DNA from 3 places in the Proteus hauseri genome. Region 2 is predicted to be linked to each of the others. Evidence: riboswitches for the same ligand, from Rfam matches in the RefSeq annotation. Region 2 holds a riboswitch; each other region holds the start of a gene.
The links. A riboswitch is a leader RNA that binds a small molecule or an ion and turns the genes downstream of it on or off. The one in region 2 is predicted to bind thiamine pyrophosphate.
Positions count from the first base shown of each region.

Region 1 (3,284 bases), 390 kb from region 2:
GCTTGCACTGAGTTCGTCAGCAACAAGAATAAAGCGATCTGGCCACGTATTGGTAAAGCTTAACTCATCATCTAAATGAAAGAGTAATCGTTGCCCTAATGCTTTTAAATCAGACGCTCGCTCACGCATATAACCATCTTTAAGGCTAGAAAATTGCGCGGAGAACTTTTCAATTACCACTTTAACCGCCCATTCAGCGACATAGCCTTGGGTAATCACTGTGGTCATTTTCTGTTTTAATTGCGGATCATTAAGAAGATGAGAGTAAAGATCGAAAATTGCCGCACTCTCTTTTTGTGCACTTGCCATAAAGCGTTTACTAAAGCGGCGGCACTCTGCTGTTGCATCTTCTAATGCAATAGTAAGACGATTTTGCTCCGCTTTAATGTCTAACGCACTCGCCTTATAGACCTGCTCAAGAATAGGCTGAGAAACCTCTTGCCAACCATAAGCCATTATTACGCCTGTAGAAACAGATAGCGCCTTAATGCGGCTTTGACGATATTGCCCAAAAAGTCCTTTGGTTTGAGCTTGGGCCAAAATGGCGCCCAGTTGAGTGGCTAGCGTCACCATAAAAGACTCTTCACTTTCATTAAATAAGCGACGTTCTTTTTGTTGAACAACTAACACACCAAGAAGCTGACGGCGATAAACGATTGGCACACCGAGGAAAGCTCTTAAACTCTCTTCGTTGACTTGGGGAAGGTATTTGAAATTAGGATGTTCACGAATATCAGCAAGGTTAATAAGCTCTGAAAGGCGGCCTACTTCGCCAACAACGCCTTCATCAAAGGAAAGGCTAACAGCACGCCCTTTCGGTTTTTTTAATCCTTTTGTCGCCATTAAATAAAAACAACGACGCTGAATATCCGCAAGATAAATAGAACACACATCCGTGTGCATAGCTTGACACGTTTCCTTAACTAATAGTTCAAGCGCTTCCGGCAACCCAGCGGCCATCGCAACTTTTTCTACAATTTCCCGTAAGCGTGTCAGCATAGTGTTATCTAATATCTTTTACGGCGATATCCATAAGATTGACGTAATGCAGACACTTGTTCTTGTAACGGCATAACAATTGGGGCGAACTCTTTCATTACCCGTCGATAAACATCTCGTTTAAAAGAGACGACTTGACGAACCGGATACCAATAGCTCACCCAACGCCAACCATCAAACTCAGGCGTTTTGCTTTGCTGAACATTAATGTCCTTGTCATTACTCGTTAACTGCAAAAGGAACCAACGCTGTTTTTGACCTATACAAACAGGTTTTGTATCCCAACGCACCAAACGCTTAGGCAATTTGTAACGTAACCAGTTACGTGTGGAGGCAAGAATTTTGACATCCTTACGACTTAACCCAACTTCCTCGAACAACTCGCGATACATTGCCTGCTCTGGCGATTCACCAGGGTTAATTCCACCTTGGGGAAATTGCCATGAATGTTGCCCATAGCGACGGGCCCAAAGAACTTGCCCTTGCCGATTACAAATTACAATCCCAACATTCGGGCGGTAGCCATCATCATCGATCACCAGACTACCTCAATAACAAAATTTGAAAGATAACTTATTGTTTCATACTACTCACAGACGGTAAACCTCTATCAACAGACTTTGCACAGCGCCCCGTTTTATCTACAATGGGAAAGTCTCAACGGGGTGCCCTCTTTTTGGCTGAGAAAAACCCGTGGAACCTGATCCAGCTAATACTGGCGTAGGGATTTGAGTCAGGATGCAGCAATATCTTCTTAATTTGCCTTCCTTACTCCTCAGATCCTACCTGACTTTTCACTGAGGAACGTAACGTGCTAACAAAATCTATTCGTCATACGCTTGTTATTGGCGTATTAGGCATGATGGCTGCATTTTCAGTCAATGCCGCCCCGAAAAAACCTACGCTAACTATTTATACCTATGATTCCTTTACTGCTGATTGGGGTCCAGGTCCTGCGATAAAAAAAGCCTTTGAACAACAATGTGATTGTGAATTAAAGCTTGTTGCTCTGTCTGATGGTGTTTCTCTTCTTAATCGCTTACGAATGGAAGGTAATAAAAGCAAAGCAGATATTATCTTAGGATTAGATAACAACCTTATTCATGCCGCGAAAGAAACCGGACTTTTCGCACCAAGTAACATCGACACATCAAAACTTGCGTTGCCAGAAAAATGGACAGATGACACTTTTGTGCCTTACGACTACGGTTACTTTGCCTTTATTTATGATAAAAATCGCATTACTACCCCACCCAAAAGCATGGCTGAACTGCTAAATAGCAAAGAAAAATGGAAGATTTTGTATCAAGATCCGCGCACTAGCACACCAGGTTTAGGTTTAATGCTTTGGATGCAATCACTTTATCCAGAAAATACCGCAGCTGAATGGAAAAAGCTGGCGGACAAAACACTGACGGTGACCAAAGGCTGGAGCGAATCTTATGGCTTGTTCTTAAAAGGTGAAGGCGATTTTGTGCTGAGTTATACCTCATCTCCGGGTTATCACATCCTCGCGGATAAAAAAGATAACTATGCAGCCGCTATTTTCTCTGACGGCCACTATCTACAAGTTGAAGTTGCGGCAAAATTAAAATCAAGTCAACAACCTGAGTTAGCACAACAATTTATGCAATTTATGCTAACGCCCGCATTCCAAGAAACGATTCCTACAACCAATTGGATGTATCCTGTTATCGATATGCCGCTGCCTGATGTCTACTCTGTGATGCCAAAACCTGAAAAATCGCTGCAATTTGATGCTGATATAGTGGCCAAAGAGCGCCAACAATGGACTCGTGATTGGCAATCTGCGGTTAGCCGCTAATGAGAAGTTGGCTTATCCCGGGGCTATTAGCCTCGGGTTTACTTCTTGTTGTTGCATTACTTTCATTTGGTGCATTGTGGTTTAATGCGCCAAGTGGTGAATTCAGCTCTATTTTTGCTGATGATTATTTATGGCATGTCGTTCGCTTTACCTTTTGGCAGGCTTTTTTATCGGCATTATTTTCTATTTTGCCCGCAATTTGGCTTGCTAAAGCGCTTTTTCGACGTCAATTTTTTGGTAAAACGCTCTTTTTACGTTTATGTGCCATGAGCCTTGTACTACCTGTATTAGTCGCTCTATTCGGTATTTTAACGGTTTATGGCAGAACGGGGTGGATTGCTCATATTTGTGCATGGCTTGGTATTGATTACCAATTCACACCTTATGGCTTACAAGGAATATTATTAGCTCATATCTTTTTTAATATGCCATTAGCCACAAGAATGTTGTTACAAGCGCT
Region 1 covers NZ_CP026364.1:803,205-806,488, forward strand. Annotated here, with positions in the region: gene ptsP (phosphoenolpyruvate--protein phosphotransferase) at 1-999, opposite strand, end outside; gene rppH (RNA pyrophosphohydrolase) at 1,008-1,538, opposite strand; TPP riboswitch at 1,651-1,744, shown strand; gene thiB (thiamine ABC transporter substrate binding subunit) at 1,859-2,824, shown strand; gene thiP (thiamine/thiamine pyrophosphate ABC transporter permease ThiP) at 2,824-3,284, shown strand, end outside.
Region 1: it holds a riboswitch for thiamine pyrophosphate, as region 2 does, so the genes downstream of both, thiB (thiamine ABC transporter substrate binding subunit) here and thiC (phosphomethylpyrimidine synthase ThiC) in region 2, are expected to answer to the same signal.

Region 2 (3,284 bases):
AACCACAGTAACCGCAGTAACGATGAGAACGGTAAAATTCGGCTAACTGTACACCTCTTCCAACAAGCTTAAATAATTTTTCGTCTTGAGAGGCTATCAGTCTGGGAGAACACATATCGTTATCCATTTTGCCATGAATAAGCCAAACATTTTCCCCTTGCCATTCACCAACAACTTTGGCTTGTTTACCTGTTAACCCCCAATTCTGAGCAGTACCAAAAGGTAGATCGCCTTGAGGTAACCAAACTCGCCCACCAAGGCTAACAGTCCACCAGCCTTTTTCTGATCCGGTTAATGTATATAAATGCATAACGATGATTCTATCCAAAATAATGATATAGACTAGAGGATACTCTCTTTAAACCAATTATCTCAATGTATCATGTAAAATCCTTATCATTCAGTACTATTTTTTAATGAAAATATATAAAAAAAATTAATGAAAAATACGTTAGATAACTATGAATAAAAAAAAATCTCTCGCCATTTTTGATCTTGATGAAACATTATTGTGTGGCGATTCAAGTCGCTTATGGACAAATTATCTTTGGGATCGAAAAATCGTTCAAGACCCTGCTTTTTTAGCTCTTGATTCTCAAATGATGAAGGACTACTACGCAGGCAAACTCAATATTGAACATTACCTTTTTGAACATATCTCTTATTTCAACCAATTTACTGTAGATATGATTAATCACTGGGTTAATGATTATATTCAAACTATTATTAAGCCATTACTTTACCCCCAAGGGATCAATATTATTGCTCAATATCAACAAGAAAACATTCCCGTTATTATCATTTCAGCTACGATGTCTTTTCTGGTTCACCCTATCGCAAAATTACTCAATATAGATGCCTCTATGGGTATTGACATGCAAATAAATAACGGCTATTACAACGGTAAAATTGAAGGAATACCAACATTTAGAGAAGGTAAAGTGACACGATTAAATCACTGGAAAAACGAGAATAATATTAATAATAATTATATATTTTTTTATACTGACTCTAGTAACGATCTCCCATTATGCTATCAAGCTGATGAGGTAATCACTGTTAATGCTGATGTTCTCTTAGCCCAAATCGCAATAAATAACGGTTGGAAACAATTACACTGGGATTTAAATCAATAATAGATATCGGACTTGTAGTTTTTAAAATCTTTCATATACTGGTCATCTTCTTGTCGGAGTGCCTAGTGTTTATAAGGTTGTTATAAGCACAGGCTGAGACCGTTTATTCGGGATCCGCGGAACCTGATCGGGTTAATACCCGCGAAGGGAACAAGAGTGATTCGACCTTTTGATAGCATCTACGCGTATATTTTTTACACACCTATCTGTCGATACTCCCTGCGACCTCCAGACAAGCATTTTTCTCAATATCCACCCGACAAGCCTCGCGCTTGATTGATATTTATTAGGAAATGCTATGTCCACAAAACAATCTATATCTGTTAAAGATATTTCACCAACAGCAACGATTATTTCAGAAAAACAGCGTCCGAGAAAAGAGCAACGTGATGCGGCTCAAGCCTTTATCAGCACTATTCAAGGTGTCAGTTTTCCCAATTCAAATCGCATTTACCTCGAAGGCAGCCGTGCTGATATTCAAATTCCAATGCGTGAAATCCAGTTAGCTCAAACACTAACGGGTGGTACAAAAGAAGATCCTATTTTTGAAGATAATGAACCTGTTCCGGTTTATGACACATCAGGCCCTTATGGCGATCCAACCTCTCAACTCGATGTAAATAAAGGCTTAAAAAAGATACGTCAACCTTGGATTGATGAGCGTAAAGATACCGAGGCCTTAACACTGCTTAGTTCTGATTTTACCCAGCAGCGCCTTTCTGATGCAGGATTAGAACATCTTCGCTTCCCTTTAAAACCAAGCCCTAAAAAAGCATTATCAGGGAAAAGAGTCACCCAGCTACACTATGCTCGACAAGGTATTATCACACCAGAAATGGAATTTATCGCCATTCGTGAAAATATGGGTCGGGAACGTATTCATAGCGAAGTATTACGCCAACAACATGCTGGCTTTAGCTTCGGTGCTCATCTTCCTGATAATATTACACCTGAATTTGTACGCCAAGAAGTCGCTGCGGGTCGTGCGATTATTCCTGCCAACATCAATCACCCTGAATCAGAGCCAATGATTATTGGTCGTAATTTCTTGGTAAAAGTGAATGCAAATATTGGTAATTCCTCAGTTACCTCTTCAATTGAAGAAGAAGTAGAAAAATTAATTTGGTCTACGCGTTGGGGTGCCGATACCGTAATGGATCTCTCGACAGGTCGTTATATTCATGAAACCCGTGAGTGGATCATTCGCAATAGCCCCGTGCCTATTGGTACTGTGCCAATTTATCAAGCATTAGAAAAAGTAAATGGCGTTGCAGAAGATCTCTCATGGGAAATATTCCGTGATACTTTGCTTGAACAAGCAGAGCAAGGTGTAGATTACTTCACTATTCATGCGGGTGTTCTGCTGCGTTATGTGCCAATGACAGCTAAACGTTTAACAGGGATAGTTTCTCGTGGTGGTTCAATTATGGCGAAATGGTGTTTATCGCACCATAAAGAGAACTTTCTCTATGAACACTTCCGTGAGATTTGTGAGATTTGTACCGCTTATGACGTTTCATTATCACTGGGTGATGGTTTAAGACCTGGTTCTATTCAAGATGCCAACGATGAAGCACAATTCTCTGAGTTACATACCCTTGGTGAATTAACCAAAATTGCATGGGAATATGATGTTCAAGTTATGATTGAAGGCCCGGGCCATGTACCAATGCAGATGATCCGCCGCAATATGACAGAAGAATTAGAACATTGTCATGAAGCACCATTTTATACATTAGGGCCTCTCACAACGGATATCGCACCGGGTTATGACCACTTTACCTCTGGTATCGGTGCCGCAATGATTGGTTGGTTTGGTTGTGCAATGCTTTGTTATGTCACCCCTAAAGAACACCTTGGCTTACCCAATAAAGAAGATGTTAAACAAGGGCTTATCACTTACAAAATTGCGGCTCATGCTGCCGATTTAGCCAAAGGACACCCTGGGGCTCAAATTCGTGATAATGCGATGTCTAAAGCACGTTTTGAATTTAGATGGGAAGATCAGTTTAATTTGGCACTTGATCCTGAAACTGCACGCAAATATCACGACGAAACCTTACCTCAAGCATCAGGTAAAGTTGCCCATTTCTGCTCAATGTGTGGCCCTAAATTCTGTTCAATGAAAATTACTCAAGAAGTACGCGA
Region 2 covers NZ_CP026364.1:1,192,264-1,195,547, forward strand. Annotated here, with positions in the region: gene nudC (NAD(+) diphosphatase) at 1-310, opposite strand, end outside; gene PH4a_RS05440 (HAD family hydrolase) at 462-1,136, shown strand; TPP riboswitch at 1,181-1,303, shown strand; gene thiC (phosphomethylpyrimidine synthase ThiC) at 1,435-3,284, shown strand, end outside.

Region 3 (3,284 bases), 1.3 Mb from region 2:
ATAGGAATATAATTATATTCATGGCGTGCTGTAATACTTAAAGTAAAACCCGCCCCCATTCGAAATCCATCAAGATCACCAGGTACCCACATTTTTTGAAAGCCATAACCGACTATCGGTTGTACGCGATTATTTGAGTCCATAAATGCCATTGCATACAGCGCATGCCAGTCGTTATCGCTATCATAGCGATATTTTCCCATTCCAAAGCCCCAAGGTGTTTCGTTATAGCGATCTGTTTTTTCTTTATCGTAAGTAAAGCGGTTATGCCAAGTCCAGACAGGTAAATAGTAGTTATAATCGTCACTATCCCACGTTTGAGAGACATTACGCTTAAATTTTCCCCAATAGCTTTCTTCATTATTTTGTTGCAAAGATTGATCTGTTGTTTGGGCGTTTTTTATCGTAATTGTCTGAGTGTTGGCTGGGCTATTTTCAGTAGCAAAAGCATGGGTTGTTAACGTGAGTGAAAACAACGTAGTTGCTAATGCTCTATGACGAAAATGGGGTGATGACATAATATAACTCCGAATACTACACAGCTATGATTCTGGTAATGGCAAATAGATTTTAATAATAGTGTTATTTAATTAGTGATAATTTAAGATAAGAGGTATCTGAAATTATACTTATTGAATATAATCCTAAGGTATTTTAGTGAGTTGAACAGAGAATAAATCCACTCATTGTATGGTATCGATTAATTTTCTTAAGACTAAATTCTGCGATGATATTATCACTAGCACATTGTTTTTTATGGACAAAATGTGTTGCTGATAATGTAAGTTCAGAAGTTAAATATAAGAGATTAATCATAAGAAATTTAGTTATTGGGAAGATATCAGAACATAAGATGAGCGAAATACCTATTTCTATCCCTTTTTATATAAATATTAGTCTATTTAGTATGAGTAATAATTCTTATTTATGATGTAGACAAATATTTGCGTTGGGATAATAAATTAATCGATAAAAAAGCGTTAATTTAAATCAGATAAAATAAGATGTTTGTTTATGAAGCGTTTAAGTTTTTACTGATACTTAAAAGAGTATGCCAGTGAGATATATTGATTTGTAGTGATTAACATGGGTTAAAAAAGAAATGTGAATGACTATTGCGATAAAAGCATTGATAGTAACCATTATTGTGAGTATTTTTCTTTAGAATTTGAATCAATGAGGAAGGCGATAATGAGGTAATATGAAGTCTTCAACTCTTTTTTCAATAAATTTTTTTGTATGCGCAATATTTCTAGAGTGAATTATCAATACCATATTAATATCTGCATCAAGTATAAGATAATACATTGATTTTTCTTCCTGTCACTGTGGTAGTTTTTTCTTCATTTTCCCTTCTACGTTGTTTGGTTGTCCATAAATGCATTATAAATATCTCATTTGGCAGATCATATATCGAGTGTCGTTAAAATCAGCAAAATGATTTGTTTTTTATCGGAATATATAATTATTATTTATTTAAGGGGAATATAAATAAGTTTGTATCTATTATATCGTCTTGATTTGTTTATCCTAGATAACCATAAATAAAGCGAGAGACTGTGGCTAGTATCTTTACTTTGGTCATGCGATACTCTCTATTGCCTGAATTTACAGGCTTTGGCTCGGGGCGCCTTATGGCTGAGATGAAACCCGTATAACCTGATCTGGATAATGCCAGCGTAGGGAAGTCAAGGTAACTCTGCGATGTGCTGATTAACAGAGACCGACTTTTCTGTAACTGGTAAAAGTAGGAGTTAATCAGTGAGATTTAATGCACTAACTATTGCAGGAACGGATCCTAGCGGCGGCGCAGGTATTCAAGCAGATCTAAAAACCTTTTCTGCCCTCGGTGTTTATGGCACAACAGTAATGACGGCTCTTGTCGCTCAAAATACTTGTGGTGTACATAGCGTGTATGATTTATCCCCTGACTTTGTCGGCGCACAATTAGATGCAGTTCTTTCCGATGTTAGAATAGATAGCGCAAAAATTGGCATGCTTTCTAACGCAGATATTATTGAAATTGTTTGTCAGAAACTGCATCAATATTCTATTCCTTTTGTTGTTCTTGATACTGTTATGATTGCAAAAAGTGGCGATCCACTTTTGCAACCCAATGCTGTCGAAAAGATGGTTAATAAACTTCTTCCTCTTGTTGATTTAATTACACCTAATTTACCCGAAGCCGCAGCTTTGCTAGGGTGTGATGTTGCACAAGATGAACAGACTATGAAACAGCAAGGCTATGCATTACTCGCTCAAGGCTGTAAAGCAGTGCTAATGAAGGGGGGACACTTAACAGAAAATGAGAGTCCAGATTGGTTATTTACACCAAAAGGTGAATGGCGTTTTACCTCACCGAGAATTAATACAAAAAATACCCACGGAACAGGTTGCACACTTTCAGCTGCACTCGCCGCAATACGTCCTCAAGTAAGTAATTGGGAAACTTGTGTGGAACAAGCCAAAGCTTATTTACAACAGGCATTAGAACATGCTGATAGTTTAGATGTCGGGCATGGATTTGGCCCTGTACACCATTTTTATCGCTGGTGGTAAAAATAGGTCATATAAATAAAAAAGCCACCTTTGGCGGTGGCTTTTAATTGAATAACGTTTTTACGCTATGGTTACTGATTTATTGAGATACACATCTTGTACTGCATTAATCAGTGCGACGCCGTCCTTCATTGATTTTTTAAATGCTTTACGACCTAAAATTAAGCCCATACCACCTGCACGTTTATTAATAACGGCGGTACGTACCGCATCTTCAAGGTCGTTTTTACCTGATGCACCACCCGAGTTAATTAAGCCAGCACGGCCCATATAACAGTTGGCTAATTGGTAACGTACTAAATCTATTGGGTTTTCAGTGGTAAGTTTGGTGTAAACTCGCTCATCAGTGTGACCAAAACCTATTGCTTTAAAACCACCATTATTTTCGGCCATTTTTTGCTTAACAATATCAGCACCAATGGTGGCGGCTAAATGATTGGCTTGACCCGTTAAATCAGCGCTAGCGTGATAATCTACGCCATCTTTCTTAAATGCAGGGTTACGCAAGTAAGCCCACAATACAGTAACCATACCCAGTTCATGCGCACGTTCAAATGCCATTGAAATTTCTTCAATTTGGCGACGGCTTTCTTGTGAACCAAAGTAAATAGTCGCACCAACGGCAACCGCGCCCATTTCAAATGCTTGTTCAACACTGGCGTACAGCGTTTGGTCGTATTGCGCAGGGTAGCTTAAGGTTTCGTTATGATTAAGCTTTACAAGAA
Region 3 covers NZ_CP026364.1:3,830,212-3,833,495, reverse strand. Annotated here, with positions in the region: gene pagP (lipid IV(A) palmitoyltransferase PagP) at 1-518, opposite strand, end outside; TPP riboswitch at 1,614-1,703, shown strand; gene thiD (bifunctional hydroxymethylpyrimidine kinase/phosphomethylpyrimidine kinase) at 1,762-2,559, shown strand; gene fbaB (class I fructose-bisphosphate aldolase) at 2,620-3,284, opposite strand, start outside.
Region 3: it holds a riboswitch for thiamine pyrophosphate, as region 2 does, so the genes downstream of both, thiD (bifunctional hydroxymethylpyrimidine kinase/phosphomethylpyrimidine kinase) here and thiC (phosphomethylpyrimidine synthase ThiC) in region 2, are expected to answer to the same signal.